3 regions of the Paucilactobacillus salsurae genome follow, and region 3 is predicted to be linked to each of the others. Evidence: predicted binding sites of a transcription regulator. Region 3 holds the regulator's gene; each other region holds the start of a gene.
What was found. Region 3 encodes HrcA, which represses chaperone genes, less so after heat shock. Its sites were predicted from a motif close to TTAGCACTCNNNNNNNNNGAGTGCTAA; they were not measured.

Region 1 (7,020 bases), on a different contig from region 3:
CAGGTGATTTTCAACCATTAGCAAAGGTTCGAGATGATCAGTTTGTCGTTTTAGGCTTGATTACTTCTAAAACTGGTGAACTTGAAGATAAACAATCCATTATTAATCGCATTCATGAAGCTGCTAATTATATTGATCTGGACCGTCTTTGTTTAAGCACACAGTGTGGCTTTGCTTCAACTGATGAAGGCAATAAGCTTACTGAAGCTCAACAGTGGGCAAAAATTAAACTAGTCAAAGAAATTGCTGAAGAAGTTTGGGGAGACTAGCTACTACTATGTAATAACAATTAAAAACAACGTCTATGAAATAAAATTTTCATAGACGTTGTTTATTTTACGTAATACTATTTGTTGGCAAAGTACTCAGGAAATGTTTGAAAAAGTTGCGGTTGCTCTTGCAGCATCAGGCGAAGATGTTCACTAATCAAGGCACCCGCTTGCTGAGGTTCATTTTTCTTAACAGCTTCAAAAATTTGAACGTGTTGTTGTTCCAATAAATCCCAATTTAAGTCGACGACTTTAAGACGTAACCAGCGAAAACGATTGAGTTGGATATTCAATGTTTGTAACCAATTCCAGACTAAATTTTTATCGGTAATTTCATAAAACATTTTATGAAATTGTTCATCACTTTCAAAAAAGCCTTCAATATCATGTTTTGCGAGGACGTGGTGTTGGACATTTAAAATGTCTTCCAAGATTTGCGCTTGATTGTCAGTTATTTTTCCGCATGAATCCATGATGATACTTTTTTCGATATTTTCACGAACGAATTGAGCTTCAAGCGCCGCATGGGTGTCAATTAGGGCAATGAATGTTCCGCTTTGAGGAATAACCTTGATCAGGCCGTCACGGCGCAAGTGAAGTAAGGCTTCTCTGACGGGTGTTCGACCAATTTGAACGTCTGTTTCAATGTTTTTTTCAGAAATTTTATTACCAGGTTGATATTCAGCTCGTAAAATTTTGTTTTTGATTAAGTAGTAAGCTTTGTCTTGTAAATTAGTAGCTGCATTTTCCATAGTGATCCTCCAATAACTTCACTAAATATTGTAGCGATTTGAGCAGGTAAAAGTCAAACTAGTTTGTGATTGATTTTTTAAGAACGATTGCTATAATGAAAACGCAAACAAGCGTACTGGTAGATTACTTTTGAAAGGGTTGTTGAATTCATGTTAAAAATGGGATTCCGCTGGTTTGGGTCAAATGACGATGCCATTTCTCTAACCAACATTCGTCAAATTCCTGGAACAACACAGATTGTGGGTGCGCTATACGATGTTGCTGTCGGGCAAACATGGCCAGTACAAAAGATCGCAGAGCTAAAAAAAGAAATTGAAACTGCGGGTCTGAAATTTGAAGTCGTGGAAAGTGTCAATATTCATGATGACATTAAAATTGGCAAGCCATCACGCGACCGGTATATTGAATATTATCAACAAACTATTCGTAATTTAGCCGCAAATGGCATTAAGGTGATTTGCTATAACTTTATGCCCATTTTTGATTGGTTACGAACCGATTTATCATACGAGCTTTCTGATGGTTCCAAAACGATGGCCTTTGAAAATGAAAAGGTTCAAGGCGCTCCTGAAGACATTATTCGATTAGTCAAAAACGATAGTAATGGCTTTTCTTTGCCCGGGTGGGAACCAGAACGACTCGCACAAGTGCAACGACTATTTGCTGACTATGCAGATGTTGATGAAACTAAATTACGGCAAAATTTAAAGTACTTTTTGGATGCCGTCATTCCAGTCTGTGAAGAAACTGGCATTAAAATGGCGATTCACCCAGATGATCCACCTAAGCCGTTGTTTGGATTACCAAGGATTTTTAAAAATCGTCAAGACATGTTGGCTATTGAAGCATTGTACGAGAGTTTTGCGAACGGCTTTACTATTTGCACAGGTAGTTTAGGTGAAAATGCTGACAATGATGTACCAGCTCTTATTCGTGAATTTGTCAGTAAGAATCGGGTTCCGTTCATGCATGTTCGCAACATTAAGTTTGACGGATCAGATGGGAATTTTCATGAGTCAGCGCATCTTTCATCTGCTGGTTCATTAGATATGTATGAAATTATGAAGGCTCTTTATGAAAGTGGATTCGATGGGTATATCAGACCTGATCATGGCCGAGATATTTGGGGCGAATCAGGCAGACCGGGGTATGGTTTATATGACCGCGCTTTAGGAAGTGCTTATCTGAATGGACTATGGGAAAGCTTTGAAAAAAGTCACCGATCTACAAATTAGTTTTAGGTATTTTAGTTGAGAAGGAGAACCAAATATGAAGCGCGTTGATATTTTACAAAGAATTGAACAGGCGGGTGTGATTGCAGTGATTCGTGCACAAACTCCTGAACAAGCTATTAAAACTACTCAAGCTGTGGTTAATGGTGGTATCACAGGAATCGAATTAACCTTTACGGTGCCGCATGCCGATCAAGTGATTACGAAGCTGGTTTCGCAATATGCACTCACAAATGCAATCATTGGTGCGGGAACGGTGTTGGATGCCATTTCAGCTCGTCTGGCAATTATAGCAGGGGCTCAATATATTGTGAGTCCCAGTTTTGATCAAGCCACCGCTGAACTATGTAACCTTTATCAGATTCCTTATATTGCGGGTTGTTATACCGTGACTGAAATAACTGTTGCGATGAAGGCTGGTGTCGATATCGTCAAGCTATTTCCTGGCAGTGTTGGCTCGACGGGCATGGTTAGCGCTATTAAGGCTCCATTACCACAAGCCAATCTGATGCCAGCTGGTGGTGTTAGTTTGGAAACAATGAAAGATTGGTTTGCTGCCGGTGTGGTGGCGGTCAATGTTGGTCATGCGTTGATTGGCCCAGCTGATGATAATAATTTCACTGAAGTAACTGACCGTGCTAAAAAATATGTTGCGGAGTTTAAAAGTATTAAGACAAAATAATCACATTAAAAAGCTTTAGATTCGATTTATGAATCTAAAGCTTTTTTAATCAGGATTAAATTAATAGCCGCGATCTAATTTGACTTCATTCACACTTAGTTGCTGATTTTGCAAAAAAGACTGTAGATTTGGCCAAAGAATTTTAAATTGAGCATCTTCAAAATGACTAATATAACCAGTCGTATGAGGTGTAATCACAACTTGATCTAAATCCCATAATTCATTATCTTCTGGTAACGGTTCAGTTTCAAAGACGTCTAGACCGGCATGCAAAACCTTGTCAGCCTTTAAAGCTGCAATTAAGTCACTAGTGTTGACACTTGGTCCGCGACCAATATTGATAAAACTGAATAGTTGTTCAAAATGGTTAAAAAAGGCTTGATTGAAATAATAATGGGTTTCTTTAGTGAGTGGTAAGGCATTAATGACGACGTCTGCATTAAACACAGCATCTGTCAGGTGATCTAATGCGACGGCCTGATCAAAATAATTACCGGGATGGCCGGTTGTATTGACGCCAATTGTGGTTGCATTGAATGCTTTTAGTAAACGAGCAATTTGTTGACCAATGTGGCCTGTACCAAAGACTACATAAGTGAAATCATCGACAGTTTGAGCTTTTAATTCTGGTTTATAGGCCCAATGATGTTTTTGTTTGTTTTGGTTAGCGAGGTCCAGCTGACGAACAAAATATAAGATATAGGCGATAACAGATTCACTGATAGATTGCGCGTGAATACCGCTCGCGTTGCTTAACTTTATTTGTTTTGTTGCAAATTCTTGTAGTGGCAACGAATCAACTCCAGCAGAAATAGAATGAACCCACTTTAATTTTGAGTTAGGCAATGCCAACAATTTTGGTCCAATTTCTTTATCCCAACCAAATAAAATAGTGATATCAGCGGACGCAACTTTTTTGTCTAAATCTTCCGGAGAAAAAATAGCTACGCCAGCTTGCTCAATTTTTTGTTTTTGTGCAGGAGCTAAAGAAGAAATTAATAATAAATTTTCTGACCTATGATCACCTTTCATTTCAGAATTAAAATTGTCGTTATTATAACACTGCTCGCAAGAGATTAGTTTTCGAGCTGGAAATCGGCAAGAAAACTTGTCTCAAATGTTTTTAATTCTTGTTTGCCGAAATTATCCAACAACCCGTGAAATTCTTGCATTTGTTCTAAGTTAAGCGTTAATTGTTCTTCAGCTAAGCGTTTAAGTTTTAAATAAGTCAAATTCGGTCGTCCAAGTTTAGTAAAGAGTCGTCTCGTATAACTATCTGCAACAAAGACCGGCTTGTCTAAGCAATACAGCAAAATAGAATCAGCTGTCTCATCACCGATACCAGGTAAAGTGATTAATTGTGATCTTAATTGTGCAGTGGTTTGTTTGCTAAGATTTGCCAGCTGAAAATTAGCGGTTTGAAACCAAGCAAACAAAGCAGAAATACATCTTGCTTTGTTAGTGTAAAAGCCGCTAGGTCGAATTAAAGTCTGAAGAGTTTCATTAGAAAGCTGGACAATCTTTTGCGGTTCTAAATGAGTTTCTTGGCGCAGATTCGCTAATGAATATTCAACATTGTGCCAGTTAGTGTTTTGAACCAAAACGGCACCTAATGCAATTTCAAATTTTGTTTCACCGGGCCACCATCCTTGCGGGCCCATATGTGAAAACATCTGATAGTATAGTTGTTCAATTGTGACAGTTTTCAAGGTTGTCCACGCTCCCAGTAAAGTAACTGATTCAAAATTAGCATTGTTGAACCGGAAATACAAAAATATGCATTTAAATCTATGAAAAAAGTGTGAATGTCAAGTAATTAGCACTCTGATATTTAGAGTGCTAATTACTTGCTTTACGGCAAAAACCTGACTACCATAAGAATTGTACGAAGGAATACCGAGTACTTAATACTAGAAAGGAAGTTGTTAGTATGGCTAATGATTTACAAAATCGTCGTAATGATTTATTTGGAGATTGGTTTAATGGTGGCTTCTTCCCGAGCTTTAATAAAGCTTTCGATGCCTTAAGTTCTTCATCAGATGTCATGAAAACAGATGTGTCAGAATCCGATAAAGGATACAAAGTTAAAATTGATTTACCTGGCTATGATAAAAAAGATATTCATTTAAACTATGCCAATGATATTTTAGCAGTAACTGGTCATCGCTCTACATTTGATGATGTTAGTGATGATAACGGCAATATCTTGCATAGTGAACGTGCTTATGGTCAAGTAAGTCGTCAATACAGATTGCCTGATGTGGATCGTGACAACATCAGTGCTAAGTATGACAATGGTGTTTTGAGTCTCACATTACCAAAATTAGATCACACAGGTAAAGATGACGAAGGGTTTATTCAAATTGATTAGATGATCGCTAATTGAATTTCAAAAAGTGCTTATCTCAATAGGATAAGCACTTTTTTGTTTGTAATAAAATTATTGAGTTAATTTAGGAGTTCTCCGTCAAAATAACGTATAGTAGTAATAGACAATCAAACGAGGGGAACTATAAAATGACACCAATTGATGTTTTGCAAAGTAAATTTGGGTACGATAACTTTCGATCAGGTCAACAAGAGGTTATCGATACAATTCTGAAGCGTGAAAACATGCTGGCCATCATGCCAACTGGTGGGGGAAAATCACTTTGTTATCAAATCCCGGCGATGATTCAATCTGGTTTGACATTAGTGGTATCCCCATTGATTTCATTAATGAAAGATCAAGTAGATGCGTTGAACGAAAACGGAATTTCAGCAACCTTTATTAACAGTTCCTTGGAATATACCGAAGTGCTTGACCGCATTCAACAAGCATTTGATCAAAAAATTAAATTATTATATGTATCACCGGAACGTCTAGATTCTGATTTTTATCAACAATTAGAACAATTGCCAATTGAATTAGTGGCCATTGACGAAGCGCATTGTATTTCACAATGGGGCCATGATTTTCGGCCGAGTTACCTAAAATTGACAGATTTAATTGCAAAACTACCGTCCCAACCAACAATCGTCGCCTTGACTGCGACAGCCACGCAGCGAGTGGCTGAAGATATCAAACAACGTTTGAACATCCACCATGAAGTTAATACAGGATTTGCCAGAGAAAATCTAGCGTTTAAAGTTGTCAAAGATCAAGATGAGGATCAGTTTTTAATTGATTATTTGAAATTAAACCACGACCAATCTGGCATTATTTATGCTAGTACTCGTAAAGAAGTTGAACGGCTAACTAAGTTACTCACTAAAAAGAAATTTAAGGTCACGATGTACCATGGTGGTATGACAAAACAGCAACGACGAACACATCAGGAAGATTTTTTATTCGATCGTGTCTCCATTATGATTGCCACGAATGCTTTTGGGATGGGAATTGATAAAAGTAATGTGCGCTTTGTAATTCATGCGCAGACACCCGGTAGTATTGAATCTTATTATCAAGAAGCTGGTCGTGCTGGTCGTGATGGGCTACCAAGCGAAGCAATTTTATTATTTAAATTACAGGATGTGCAAATTCAACATTTTCTGATTGAACAATCGGAACGCCAAGATGCCGAAAAAAACGCCGAGTATCAAAAATTACAGGCGATGACACAGTACGCCAATACTGAACAATGTTTACAAAAGTTTATTCTAGAATACTTTGGTGAAGCTGGGACTGACTGTGGTCGTTGCAGCAACTGTTTAGATGGACGAGAAAAACAAGATATTACGGTCGATACACAAAAAGTATTATCCTGTGTCAAACGAATGGATCAAAGATTCGGGAAAGTACTGGTTGCTCAAGTGCTCGTAGGATCTCACTCTAAACGAGTGGAACAATTTGGATTCGAACGATTGTCTACTTACGGTATCATGAAAAATCAATCCCAAAAACAGGTGGCACAATTAATTGATTATTTGACCGCAGAACAATTTTTGTTGGCCGATGGTGGTCAATATCCCGTTTTACGTGTGGCTAATAAGGGACGGGCAGTCCTGACGGGCCAGGAGAAAGTTTTTCGAAAAACTGCGATGGCGGCCCAAAAAAGTTTACCAGAAAATGATGCCTTGTTTGAAGAGTTGCGAACGCTACGCT
Region 2 (7,020 bases), on a different contig from region 3:
TGCAAAGCTTGGCTAATTGCTTGAAAGAGCATTTCGGTTTTCCCAGCACCTGTCACTGCCCACAGCAAATGGCGTTCATGCTTTGCTAACGCCTGACAAATTTCTGTCGAGCATCGTTCTTGCAACATGGATAATTGTCCTTGCCACGTGAGCGAATTTTTTATTTCAGAAAATTGATTTGGCTCCGGTAAATACCAAAACTGCTCTAAGGTGCTGACTCGACCTAAATTAAGACATTGATCACAATAGTAATGTACTGCTGGTAGCGCAACTCTTTGTTTAGGTAGTTTGGAGTTACAACGATGACAAATCACATAATCTTTTTTGACCGTCATGGTTGGCAAGCGTTGTAAATTTGGTAAAATTTCGTTATCGTTAACTTCAGTAGTGAGTAATCTTCTGCCGTACATATTTTCAACTTTAATAAAATCACCCTCCAAAACTTAAATACGACAAAATAACAATTTTCTTCAAAAAGGATTTATTCAAATGACTAAACCATCTTTAACAATTGCACATGATCATCAATCTGAATTAATTATTAAAAAATCACGATTTATTTGTTCCGTATTTCGCATTGAAAATGAAGAAATGGCCAAAGACTTCATTTCGGTGACCAAAAAAGAACATCGCAAAGCCAACCATAATTGTTTTGCATACGTTCTAGGCGATCAGGACCATATTCAACGACAGAGCGATGATGGCGAACCAAGTGGCACAGCTGGTGTTCCGATTCTTGAATCGCTACAACTGACAGAAGTGCATAACGTTTTGGCAATTGTGACGCGTTATTTTGGCGGTATTAAGTTAGGTGCAGGAGGATTAATTCGTGCGTATAGCAATGCAACCACACAAGCTATTCATGAGGCTGGATTAGTTCAAAAGGTCCTTCAAGCTAGTTTAGCCATCGAATTTGCCTATCAAAATCACGATACATTGACCTATTTTTTACAGCAACAACACTTAGAAATTGTTGATGAACAATATGGTGTGGACGTTACTGTTACCATCTTTATTGATGAGAAAAATGTTGACGCCATGAAGCAGAAAATTGTTGATTTGCTGCACAATCAAGTGTCCTTTGCGCTTGGTGAACCTCGATATCATGAAATTCCTTTTCTCGGTTAGCCCAAAAAAGGCATTATCACAAAATTTGTGATAATGCCTTTTTTACGTTAATTCCCAGAAAATAATCAGTGTTTTTTGCACACTATTCTTTTAAATGATAATTATAGGTTGAAACGATAATATTCTCACGTGAATTTAGCACCGTTCTCAATCGTAGACTAGTTTGGTTATGCAATGCACGTTGCCATGGATGACGCGGTACAAATTGCGGCACTAGTACAGTCGTTGAATAATTTCTAGCGGCTGCTCGTTTAGCAATCACATCCACAAATCGTAAGGTTGGTGTTGCAATTGAACGATATGATGAGTGAATATCGACGAATCGCACATCAGGAAACTCTGCTTTGAATTCATTAGCAGTCTTATGTTCCTTGCCCGGATTCTCATCAAAAGAAACGTGCATTGCAATCACGTAGTCCCCAATTGAACGGGCGTAGTTAATCGCTCCTGCGGTCACTCTCGTCACATTGCTGACCAACACAATCACTGTAGCGCCATCAAAGTCTTTGATTTGGACTTGTGTTTTACCAGCCACGCGTAATTGTTTGGCAACTTTCTTATAATGCTCACGAATTTTATGGAACAACATCAGTAACAGCGGCATAATAATTAAATATGGCCATACCTTATCAAAATGTTGCCAGAACAAGAAAATCACTAAACTAAATGAGATCAATGTACCCACTAAGTTGATCAGTGATTTACCTAACCAAAAACCTTCACGAACTCTAAACCAGTGAATGATCATCCCTGATTGTGACAAAGTAAATGGCACAAACACACCAACAGCATAGAGCGGAATCAAAGCATTGGTTTGACCATGGAAAATGAAAATTAAGACAACCGCACCAATGGCTAGCATGATAATGCCGTTAGAATAACCAAGACGGTCACCACGGTCCATAAATGCATGTGGCATGAACTTATCCTTTGCTAAGTTAAAAGCTAAGATTGGAAAAGCTGAGAATCCAGTATTCGCAGCAACCGCTAAAATCATAGCTGTTGAAAGTTGGAGTAAGTAATAACCAATACCATGTCCTCCAAAAACTGATGCCCCAATTTGTGACAAAACAGTGGCATGCGTTGATGGAATAGTACCCAGATAGTAACTCAGGAACGTAACACCTGTTAAGAAGAATGCCAAAATCAAACACATAATTGCTAATGTATTCGCGGCGTTACGTGAACGCGGTTTATTAAAGTTTGGCACGGCGTTACTAATCGCTTCCACACCAGTTAGTGAAGATGAACCCGCAGAAAAGGCCCGAATAAAAAGTACCGCAGACATGCCTGGTACATAACTCCCAATTGCAGAAGTCGCATGGTACTCAATGTGACCAGTCGAGATATTAAAAATACCCCAGATAATCATAATTGTGAGCATGACAACGAAGAAATACACTGGGATCGTTAATAAATTAGCACTTTCGCTCATACCACGTAAATTCATTGCCATAATTAAAAAGACAATGATGACCGCAATTCCAACTGAATATGGATACAGTGCTGGAATTGCGGAAGTAATTGCTTCAGTCCCGGCAGTCGTTGATACGGCCACCGTTAACATGTAGTCAACCAATAACGATCCACCGGCAACTAAGCCACCTTCTTGGCCCCAGTTAGTGCTGGCAACAACATATGCTCCACCACCACTAGGATAGGCATGAATAATTTGACGATATGATAGCGTAATCGCTAGCAGTAAAATTAAAACAATGCCAACAATGGGTAATGAATACCACAGTGCCGCGGCAGATAATGTCAGTAAAACCGTTGTAATTTGTTCGGTACCATATGCTACTGATGATAGGGCATCTGAAGATAGCAACGCCAACGCTTTAAACTTAGTTAAATGTTGATTGCCTTCATCGAGTGTTTTTAATGGTTTACCAATTAATAAGCGCTTCAAATAACGCCACATGATAATCTCTCCTCATTGTCAATAAAAATTGAACAAAAGCAATTGTACTACACGAAATTTCACAATACTACCAAAATTCCGGAAATTCTTGGAATTCTTATTATAGACATCTATTACTCTAACACAACTAATCAGACTTCGCCTTGTCTTTTAAAACAAAAAAAGATTGCGGCATTAACGTCGCAATCTTTTATTATTTAATTTACTGAGCTTACATCATACCGCCCATACCACCTGCTGGAGCAGCAGGTGCTGGTGCTGGATTATCTTCAGGCTTGTCAGCAACAACAGCTTCAGTCGTTAACAACAAGGCAGAAACTGAAGCAGCATTTTGTAATGCTGAACGGGTAACTTTGGTTGGATCAACAATTCCAGCAGCAACCATATCTTCAAATTCATTTGTTGCAGCATTGTAACCGACGCCAGGCTTTTCACCCTTTAAGTGTTCAACAATCACTGAGCCTTCAAGACCAGCATTTTCAGCAATTTGACGAACTGGTTCTTCCAATGCACGTTGCACAATCTTAACACCAGTAGCTTCGTCGCCATCTGCTTTCACAGCAGCAACGGCATCAATGGCATTAACAAGGGCTGTACCACCACCAGAAACAAATCCTTCTTCAACGGCAGCACGGGTTGCATTCAAAGCATCTTCAATACGATATTTCTTTTCTTTCAATTCAGTTTCTGTTGCGGCACCAACACGGACAACAGCAACACCACCAGCTAATTTAGCCAAGCGTTCTTGAAGTTTTTCTTTGTCAAAGTCTGAAGTTGTTTCAGCAATTTGACCCTTCAATAGGTCAACACGTTCTTGAATTTGTTCTTTGGCGCCAGCGCCTTCAACAACGGTTGTGTTTTCTTTAGTAACCGTGACTTTATTAGCTTGACCTAATTGATCAATCGTTGCATCTTTCAAGTTCAAACCAAGATCGTCAGTAATCACTGTACCACCAGTTAAAATAGCGATATCTTCAAGTTGTGCCTTACGACGGTCACCGAAACCAGGGGCCTTAACAGCAACAACATTGAAGGTTCCACGCATCTTGTTCAAAACAAGGGTTGGTAAAGCTTCGCCAGTAATATCATCAGCAATGATTAATAGTGAACGGCTTTGTTCAACAACTGATTGTAACAATGGTAAAATGTCTTGAATGTTGCTGATCTTCTTGTCTGTGATTAAGATATATGGATTGTCGAGATCGGCTTCCATCTTATCGTTGTCAGTGACCATGTATTGTGACATATAGCCACGATCAAATTGCATTCCTTCAACAACGTCCAAGGTTGTATCAACACCACGAGATTCTTCAATGGTGATGACACCGTCGTTACCAACTTTTTCCATTGCATCAGCAATTAAATTACCGACTTCTGGGTTAGCAGCTGAAATTGAAGCAATCTGGGCAATGTCATCCTTAGTCTTAACTTCGTGAGACATCTTGTGTAATTCATCAACTGCAGCTTTAGTAGCTAATTCAATTCCGCGACGAATACCAACTGGGTTAGCACCAGCAGTCACGTTCTTCATACCTTCATTGACAATTGCTTGCGTCAATACAGTAGCAGTCGTTGTTCCATCACCGGCAATATCGTTAGTTTTTGAAGCAACTTCTGAAACCAACTTAGCACCCATGTTTTCAAAGTGATCTTCCAAATCAATTGCCTTGGCAATTGTCACACCATCATTTGTAATGGTTGGTGAGCCATACGATTGTTCCAACACAACGTTACGACCCTTTGGTCCAATTGTTGTTTTAACTGTATTTGCTAGTTTGTCGACACCTTTAAGCATTTTTGTGCGGGCGTCTTCAGAAAATTTTAATTCCTTTGCCATAATTTCAATTCACCTCATAAAAAATTGTTTGATTATTTAAAATCGATTATTCCCTAGTCAACGATTGCGACAATATCTTTTTCATGAACAACTAGATATTTTTCGCCTTCATATTCAACTTCGTTACCTGCATATTTATCAAACAATACACGGTCGCCTTCTTTAACTGAAGGAGCAAGCTTATCACCGTTATCAAGTGTCTTTCCGGCACCAACGGCAATGACCTTTCCAGTAGTTGGCTTTTCTTGGGCATTTGATGCCAATACAATGCCACCAACTGTTTTTTCTTCTTCTTGTTCAGCTTGTAGAACAACGCGATCTCCTAATGGTTTTAACACGTTTATCCCTCCATCAATTTAAAAATATTATTTTTAGCACTCGACATACTCAAGTGCTAATCACAAAATCTACTATAACATTTTCTGACTCAATTGCAAGAATTACGAACACATTTTTCAAATCATAAATCATGACAAAATAAAAAAGCCTTACCACCTGGTACGACTCTGTTTAGAAACTATTCTTCTGGTTCATTATTGTTTGTATAATGATCAATAAAATAGATTAATGTTTGTAATTCATTTGTTAGATCAACGTTTTGAACACGCAACGTTTTTGGAACAGACAAACGTAATGGTGTAAAGTTCAAAATACCATGGACACCAATTTGAGCTAATTTATCGGTCACTCCTTGAGCTGTGCTTTCTGGTACAGTTAAAATGACAACATCAATTTGTTGTTCTTGGAGTTGTTCACTCATTTCATCCATCGCATAAACGGGTACACCACTTTGAACAGTATTGATAATATTTTCATTCACATCAAAAGCTGCGCTGATACGTACGTTGCTATTTTGGTGGAAATTAAAGTTTAATAACGCGTGTCCCAAATTACCAACACCAATTAAAGCAACATTAGTCAATTTATCTTGATTCAAAATTTCTTTGAAAAAGTTCAATAAATCTTCAACATCGTACCCATATCCGCGCTTTCCGAGTTCGCCAAAATACGAAAAATCGCGTCTGATTGTGGCAGAGTCAACCTGCACTGCTTCAGAGAGCTCTGTTGAAGAAACACGGCGTTTATTTGCATCCAATAAAATATTTAAATAGCGATAGTAAATTGGAAGTCGCTTGGCTGTTGCCCGAGGAATCTTTCGGTTCACCATGATACTTCCCTCCTTAAATGACTTGATTGTGAAATTCACGTTACTTAATATTCTAGCATAACTTCTCAATTTGTGAAACTTTTTGCAAATAATTTATTTATTTTTTGTGAGTCGAAGCTTGATCAAGACTTATGATACAATCAAGTTATTAAACAAATGAGGTTAAATTAAATGTTACTGTTACAAACAAATAACGTGAAACGGCAATTTGGTGCGGATGTTTTATTTCACAATATCAATCTGCAAGTGCAAACCAGTGACCGTATCGGTCTTGTGGGCCGCAATGGAGCTGGAAAAACCACCTTATTAAAAATAATTGCGCAACTAACGACCCCTGATGATGGCACCGTCAGTCTCAAAAAAGGAGCAACATTAGGTTACCTAGCGCAAGATCAAGGCTTAGATAGCCAAAATAATATTTGGGCTGAAATGGATAATGTGTTTAGTGATCTACATGCACAGGAACAACAAATTCACAAGCTTGAGCAAAAAATTACCACTCTAGATCCTGCAACTCCGGACTATGAAAAAACGTTAACCTTATATGATCAGCTACAACATGACTTCGATATGGCTGGGGGCTTTCAGATTGAAACAAATATTCGGGGTGTCTTACATGGCTTTCATTTTGAAAACGTTGACTACGAAACACCGATTAATTCTTTATCCGGGGGCCAAAAAACACAACTCGCATTGGCAAAACTATTACTTCAACGTCCAGACATTCTAATCTTAGATGAACCTACTAATCACCTTGACATGGCGACTTTGTCTTGGTTAGAAGATTACTTAAAAAGTTACTCAGGTGCGTTATTGCTCGTTTCACATGATCGCTACTTTTTAGATCATGTGATTACACAGGTCTATGATTTAGATCATCATGAACTCACTCACTACACTGGTAATTACTCGGCTTTTGTTGACCAAAAAGCTCATAATTTAATTGTGGCACAGAAACATTACGAT
Region 3 (7,020 bases):
AATCATACGCAACAACAAGGCCAAGGAAGTCGTCGGTCAAGCAATACTACTAATCAAAATCGCCGTAATAACGGTTCACAAGGTAATAACAACCACCGTCCAAATAATCAAGGACCACAAAATGGTCAACGCACACAAAACAACCAACATCAAACAAGTGGCAACCAACACAGCAGTCAACAAACTGCGCGCCACAACGGTGGTGGACGCTTTGGTGGTAGCCTGAATAGTAATAATAATCGTAATCAACAAGGTAACCGCTACAACAAGAACAATCGTTTTAACAAGAAAAATAAAAAGAACAAGAAAAATCAACGTATCCAACAAACGAATACCAAGCCAATGCCAACCAGAAAAGATCGGCCATTGCCAGAAACATTGATGTATTCAGAAGGGATGAATGCCCAAGATTTAGGGAAAATTTTGCATCGTGAACCAGCAGAAATTGTTAAAAAATTATTCATGCTCGGTGTGATGGTTAATCAAAACCAATCCCTAGATAAAGACACAATTGAAATTTTAGCAGCGGACTATGGCATTAGTGCGCAAGAAAAAGTTGAAGTTGACGTTGCTGATATTGATAAGTTCTTTGAAGAAGAACAAAAAAATAATGAAAATGATACGCCAAGACCACCAGTTGTTACAGTCATGGGTCACGTTGATCATGGTAAAACAACCTTACTTGATCAATTACGCCACACCCATGTGACTGAGGGTGAAGCTGGTGGTATTACTCAAGCCATTGGTGCCTACCAAGTTAAGTACAATAACAAGTTAATTACTTTCCTTGATACACCAGGACATGCGGCCTTTACTGAAATGCGGGCTCGTGGTGCTGATATTACCGATATCACGGTCTTAGTGGTTGCCGCTGACGATGGTGTTATGCCGCAAACCATCGAAGCAATCAACCATGCCAAGGCTGCGGGCACGCCAATTATTGTCGCTGTTAACAAAATTGATAAGCCAGGCGCTAACCCCAATCATGTTATTGAACAATTAACTGAATATGGTCTTATACCAGAAGATTGGGGTGGAGACACGATCTTTGTTGAAATTTCAGCTAAATTTGGTAAAAACTTGGATGAATTATTAGATATGTTGTTACTTCAAGCTGAAGTGATGGAATTAAAGGCCAATCCTAATCAACACGGTGCAGGTTCAGTTGTTGAAGCCCGTTTGGATCAAGGAAAAGGTTCAGTAGCTACACTACTCATTCAACAAGGAATTTTACATGTTGGGGACCCTGTAGTTGTGGGTAACACGTATGGTCGTGTGCGAACAATGACAAATGAATTAGGTCGTCGGATTAAAGAAGCAACACCATCTACGCCAGTTGAAATTACTGGATTAAACGATGTGCCTGAAGCAGGGGATCGCTTCATCACATTTGATGATGAAAAGACCGCCCGAGCTGCCGGTGAAGAACGTGCTAAACGTGCTTTAATTGCAGAACGTGCGAATACGACTCACGTTACCTTAGATAATTTGTTTGACTCTCTTAAAGAGGGTGAAATGAAGTCAGTGCCAATCATTATTAAGGCTGATGTTCAAGGATCAGTCGAGGCGTTAGCACAAAGTCTCAAGAAGATTAAAGTTGATGGTGTTAAGGTTGATATCATCCATACTGCTGTTGGGGCAATCAATGAAAGTGATGTCACTTTGGCTGAAGCTTCAAATGCAATTATTATTGGTTTTAATGTTCGTCCGACTGGTCAAGCTAAGACTCAAGCAGATGCAAATGAAGTTGATATTCGCCTTCATCGTGTGATCTACAACGCGATTGATGAAGTTGAATCTGCAATGAAGGGGATGCTGGAACCTGTCTACGAAGAAGAGGTTACTGGTGAAGTAGAAGTACGTGAATTATACAAGGCTTCTAAGATTGGTACCATTGTTGGTGGAATGGTCACTTCAGGTAAGATTACCAGAGATGCTAGTGTTCGCTTGATTCGTGATGGTGTCGTGATTTATGAAGGTAACCTCGGTAGCTTGAAACGCTTTAAAGACGATGTTAAAGAAGTTAAACAAGGTTATGAATTGGGACTGACCATTGAAAACTTTAATGATGTGAAAGTTAATGACGTCATTGAAGCTTATGTCATGAAAGAAGTTCCTGTTAAATAATAATGAGGTGAAATAAATGCCTGATAAACGGTATCGAGTAGGTCGCTTAAGCCAAGAAATTCAACGCGAAGTGGATGATATTCTATTAAAACGAGTTCGTGATCCACGAGTTCAAGGAATTACGATCACAGGCGTTGATTTAACCGGCGATTTGCAACAAGCCACGATTTATTACAGTTTATTGTCAGATAAAGCATCAGATGGACAAAAAGCCCAAACAGGCTTAGACAAGGCAACTGGATTAATCAGAAGTGAGCTTGGTGCACGACTAAATATTTTTAAAATTCCTGAATTGAAATTTGAAAAAGATCAATCTGTGGCTTACGGTAGTCATATTGATGAACTTTTAAATAAATTACATCAGGATGAACGAGAACTTTAAATAAAAACACAATTCCAATTGGAATTGTGTTTTTATTTTGGTTATTAATTGTGTCAAACGTTTGGTATGCTATAATTATTTCTGGTTTGGAGGGGCTTGCATGGACGGAATTATTCCACTATATAAAGAACGCGGATTGACTAGTCATGACTGTGTCAATCAGCTCAGAAAAATTTTACATACAAAAAAAATTGGTCATTCAGGCACCTTAGATCCCAATGTGGACGGTGTATTGCCAATTTGCATTGGCAAAGCGACCAAAGTGGTTGATTATTTAATGGATTCGGGTAAACAATACAAAGGTCAATTACTGATCGGCCAAGCGACAACTACAGAAGATTTAGATGGCGAAATTATCGCAGAGACAAAATTAAAACAGGCTATTTCGGCTGATGAAATAACAGCTGCCATGCAGACGCTAACAGGTTCAGTTATTCAAATTCCACCCATGTATTCAGCAGTTAAAGTAAACGGCCGAAAACTTTATGAGTATGCCAGAGCCCATGAACAAGTTGAACGGCCAAAAAGGACAATTGAAGTTCATGAATTTAAGCTTCTAGAAACGAATTACGATGGTAAGTCAGGTACGCAAACTGTTGACTTTATTGTGACATGCGGTAAAGGAACCTATATCAGAACGTTAGTGGTTGATTTGGCAAATAAACTCGGCTATCCAGGAGTGATGAGCAACCTAACACGTCAAAAAAGTGGTGGTTTTTCAATCGAACAAACTTATTCGATGGATCAAATTGAAACGGCAGTCGCAGATCAAAGAATTGAAGCATTTTTACTGCCACTTGATTACGCGTTGAAAAAATTTGACCACATCACGTTGTCAACAGACCAATGGGCCGGAGTTCAAAACGGAGTATGGTTAAAAACTAGTGAGGTCAACAGCACTGCTGACGTTGTCGCCCTAGTTTTTGATCAGGAGACAAAAGCGTTGTATCAAAAAAACGAGGAGCAGGACTGTTACAAGCCACTCAAAATGTTTTCAAATCATTAATCATCATAAATAACTAGGAGAATTCAAAGATGCAAGTAATCAAAATACGACATCCGTTGACCAAAGATCAAGTTGTGGATACACCGGTTGTTCTTGCAATGGGTTTTTTTGATGGTGTTCATCTAGCCCATCAAAAAGTCATTAAAAATGCCAAAAAAATAGCAACTGACAGAAAAATGAAACTAGCGGTGCTCACTTACGATCACCATCCTGGTCTGGTTTATCAAGCGATGGAAACACCTATCAAATACTTATCACCATTTCCACGTAAATTGGAGTTATTTGAAGCACTTGGTGTCGATATTGTGTATGCAGTGAGTTTCACTTCCAAGTTTGCCATGCAAACGCCGCAACAATTCGTGGATCGTTATTTAGTTGGTTTTCATACCAAGGTTGCAGTCGCGGGTTGGGATCATACGTATGGACCTAAAGATATCGCGACAATGAATAAACTTGATAGTTATAGTAAGGGCCGTTTTGAAACTGTCACCATCAAGGAACTGGAAGAAGATGGTCACAAAGTTAGTTCTTCGCGTATTAGAAACCTGTTTAAAGACGGGACAATTCAAGAAATTAACGAGTTATTGGGGTATGATTACCAGACGACTGGATTAGTCATCCATGGTGAAGCACGTGGCCGTGAACTAGGTTATCCGACAGCCAATATCGCTGGTAAACAAGATGAGTGGTTACCAAAAGTTGGTGTTTATGCTGTCCAAATGCAAGTAGGTGAAACCTGGTATGATGGGATGGCCTCGATTGGCTATAACATTACTTTTGGCGATAAACGGCCAAAAACCGTTGAAATTTATTTATTTGATTACAATGATCAAATTTATGGTGAAAATGTCAAAGTTAAATGGTTAGCATGGATGCGTGATGAAATTAAATACGATGGTGCCAAAGCTTTAATCGATCAGCTTGAACAAGATGAAATTAACATCAAAAAATTATTAGCAAAAAAAGAAAACCACTAATGCCGACTGGCATGGTGGTTTTGTTGTGTGTGGCCTTTAAGATGACGCGCTTTAAATTGCGGATGATTTTCGGTGACTAGTTTAAAATTTTTCATTTTAAATTGAAAAGGTTGATTTGTTAAGCGCATTTTGGTCCAAGTTTGCATGGCAACAATCATTTGTTGTAGTTGGCGCTCAAGTTCTGGTTTCTGTTCAGCAAGGACTGTTTGATAAATATCGGATTGCAGCCGTTGAATTAATTGTTGATGATAATTCAGCACTTCTTTTGTTAATGGTGCATGCCGATATTGGTTAAAAAGTGACTCAATTAACTGCATGGCTTCAAATGCATTTTTAGGTGTGATGAAACGTTGTGATGACTTAATTGGAATTCCTCCTCCAAGGTAGACTTTTCTTGACTTTCTTTGACGAGGTTGGTATATTATAAATTGTGTTTAGCACTTGATGGTGTCGAGTGCTAAAAAGGGAAGTGATAAGGGTGTTAACACAACGTCAAGAAACAATTCTCCAAGCGATTGTACGTCAATATACGGCTACCGGTCAACCGGTTGGTTCAAAAATATTAACGAGCTTATTGCCAGTGAAAGTTAGTTCAGCCACGATTAGAAATGAGATGGCAGAACTCGAAGATCAAGGCTTGATTACAAAAGAGCATACGTCTTCTGGGCGTGTGCCATCGACAAAGGGCTATCGCTACTACGTTGATCATTTATTAGATCAAGCAGTTCTTGATGATAATGATGTTTCGATAATTCGAAACTCATTTGGGACCAACTTTCATAAAATTGATGAAATTGTTTCTCAATCGGCGGATATTTTATCTAACTTAACGAGTTATACGACATTTACTTTACGACCAGAACAAAAAAATGTTCATTTAAGTGGCTTTAGATTGGTACCGTTGGGCAATCACCAAGTAATGGCCATTCTAGTGACGGATAGTGGTGAAGTAGAAAGTCAAACTTTTGGTATTCCACGAGATATGAATACCGACGAATTGGAATCAGTTATTCGACTGATTAATGACCAACTATCTGGATTACCTTTAGATGAAGTGTTTGCCAGATTACAACAGGATATTCCAATTAAAGTGATGCAGTACATGCACAGTTCAGACGGTGTTTTGGATATCTTTGATAGCATCTTATCGCATGCTGCTAGCGAACGATTCTTTGTGGGCGGCCGCATGAATTTACTCGGCTTTTCGCATAACAATGATCCGAATGTGTTGCGTGCCTTGTATTCGATGTTTGATAAAAATGAAGACTTATCAAATTTCATCGATCCCAAAACTGACTCACAAAACGACGGAATTAACGTTAAAATTGGTAATGAAATATCCAACAAGTTGTTAGAAGATTTCAGCTTGATCACGGCAACGTATGATGTTGATCAGTATGGCAAGGGCATTATTGCAGTATTAGGTCCAACGAGAATGCCATATTCACGAACAATTGGAATTGTTAGCGCGTTTCGTCAAGAATTAGCGCGACAGTTGCTTGATTACTATCGACGATACTATGATCAATGAGGAGGAATTAGTGCATGGCACAGCAAGATAAGAAAAAAGAACAAACGCAACCCGTTGATGAAGGCTCAGATAAAACAGTTGATGCAACAAAAGATGTCAAAAAAAATGATGCATCAAAATCAGATCAACCAAAGGCTGCACCTGATGAATCTGAACAACTCAAAGCAAAAGTTGATGAGTTGACGCAACAACTTGATGAAGCAAACGACAAGTATTTGCGTGCAGAAGCAGAAATTCAGAATATGAATAACCGTTTTAAAAAAGAACAAGCACAGTTATTAAAATATGATGGACAATCACTTGCTAAAGCAATTTTGCCGGTCATGGATAATTTAAAACGGGCGTTAGAAATTGAAGTTTCAGATGAAAATGGTCAACAATTGAAAAAAGGAATTCAAATGGTCCATGATCATTTGGAAGAAGCTTTGACAAGCAATGGCGTTAGTGAAATTGCTGCGCTTGATCAAAAATTTGATCCGACATTGCACCAAGCTGTTCAGACAGTGGCCGTGCAAGGTGATCAACAACCTGACACAGTTGTTCAGGTTTTTCAGGCCGGTTATCAATTAAAAGACCGCGTTTTAAGACCAGCAATGGTCGTTGTAGCACAATAAATTAGATTAAATAAAAAGAGGGAAATTTTACATGGCAACTAATAAAATTATCGGTATTGACTTAGGAACAACTAACTCGGCAGTCGCTGTAATGGAAGGTAATGAACCAAAGATCATTACAAACCCTGAAGGGGCTCGAACAACACCATCAGTAGTGTCATTTAAAGATGGCGAAACACAAGTCGGGGAAGTAGCAAAACGTCAAGCAATTACTAATCCAAATACAATTGTTTCGATCAAGAGTCATATGGGTGAACCCAACTATACTGTTGAAGTCGAAGGCAAGAAATATACACCACAAGAAATCTCAGCAATGATTCTCCAATATTTGAAAAAATATGCTGAAGATTATTTGGGTGATGAAGTAACACAAGCTGTTATTA

Region 1: the regulator HrcA is predicted to act here: its motif matches at 4,753-4,779, upstream of ACYVQZ_RS08570 (Hsp20/alpha crystallin family protein).
Region 2: the regulator HrcA is predicted to act here: its motif matches at 5,258-5,284, upstream of groES (co-chaperone GroES).

Annotation. Positions count from the first base shown of each region.
Region 1 is NZ_BAAHWX010000012.1:15,920-22,939, forward strand. Features, by position in the region: gene ACYVQZ_RS08540 (5-methyltetrahydropteroyltriglutamate--homocysteine S-methyltransferase) at 1-269, shown strand, start outside; gene ACYVQZ_RS08545 (GntR family transcriptional regulator) at 347-1,021, opposite strand; gene uxuA (mannonate dehydratase) at 1,172-2,257, shown strand; gene ACYVQZ_RS08555 (bifunctional 2-keto-4-hydroxyglutarate aldolase/2-keto-3-deoxy-6-phosphogluconate aldolase) at 2,292-2,936, shown strand; gene ACYVQZ_RS08560 (NAD(P)-dependent oxidoreductase) at 2,997-3,968, opposite strand; gene ACYVQZ_RS08565 (endonuclease III domain-containing protein) at 4,013-4,645, opposite strand; gene ACYVQZ_RS08570 (Hsp20/alpha crystallin family protein) at 4,867-5,307, shown strand; gene recQ (DNA helicase RecQ) at 5,454-7,020, shown strand, end outside.
Region 2 is NZ_BAAHWX010000006.1:44,440-51,459, forward strand. Features, by position in the region: gene ACYVQZ_RS06590 (ATP-dependent helicase ComFA) at 1-425, opposite strand, end outside; gene ACYVQZ_RS06595 (YigZ family protein) at 490-1,128, shown strand; gene ACYVQZ_RS06600 (APC family permease) at 1,211-3,049, opposite strand; gene groL (chaperonin GroEL) at 3,261-4,886, opposite strand; gene groES (co-chaperone GroES) at 4,940-5,224, opposite strand; gene ACYVQZ_RS06615 (redox-sensing transcriptional repressor Rex) at 5,404-6,054, opposite strand; gene ACYVQZ_RS06620 (ABC-F family ATP-binding cassette domain-containing protein) at 6,226-7,020, shown strand, end outside.
Region 3 is NZ_BAAHWX010000001.1:242,353-249,372, reverse strand. Features, by position in the region: gene infB (translation initiation factor IF-2) at 1-2,127, shown strand, start outside; gene rbfA (30S ribosome-binding factor RbfA) at 2,144-2,509, shown strand; gene truB (tRNA pseudouridine(55) synthase TruB) at 2,610-3,515, shown strand; gene ribF (riboflavin biosynthesis protein RibF) at 3,545-4,492, shown strand; gene ACYVQZ_RS01255 (hypothetical protein) at 4,489-4,809, opposite strand; gene hrcA (heat-inducible transcriptional repressor HrcA) at 4,971-6,023, shown strand; gene grpE (nucleotide exchange factor GrpE) at 6,038-6,637, shown strand; gene dnaK (molecular chaperone DnaK) at 6,669-7,020, shown strand, end outside.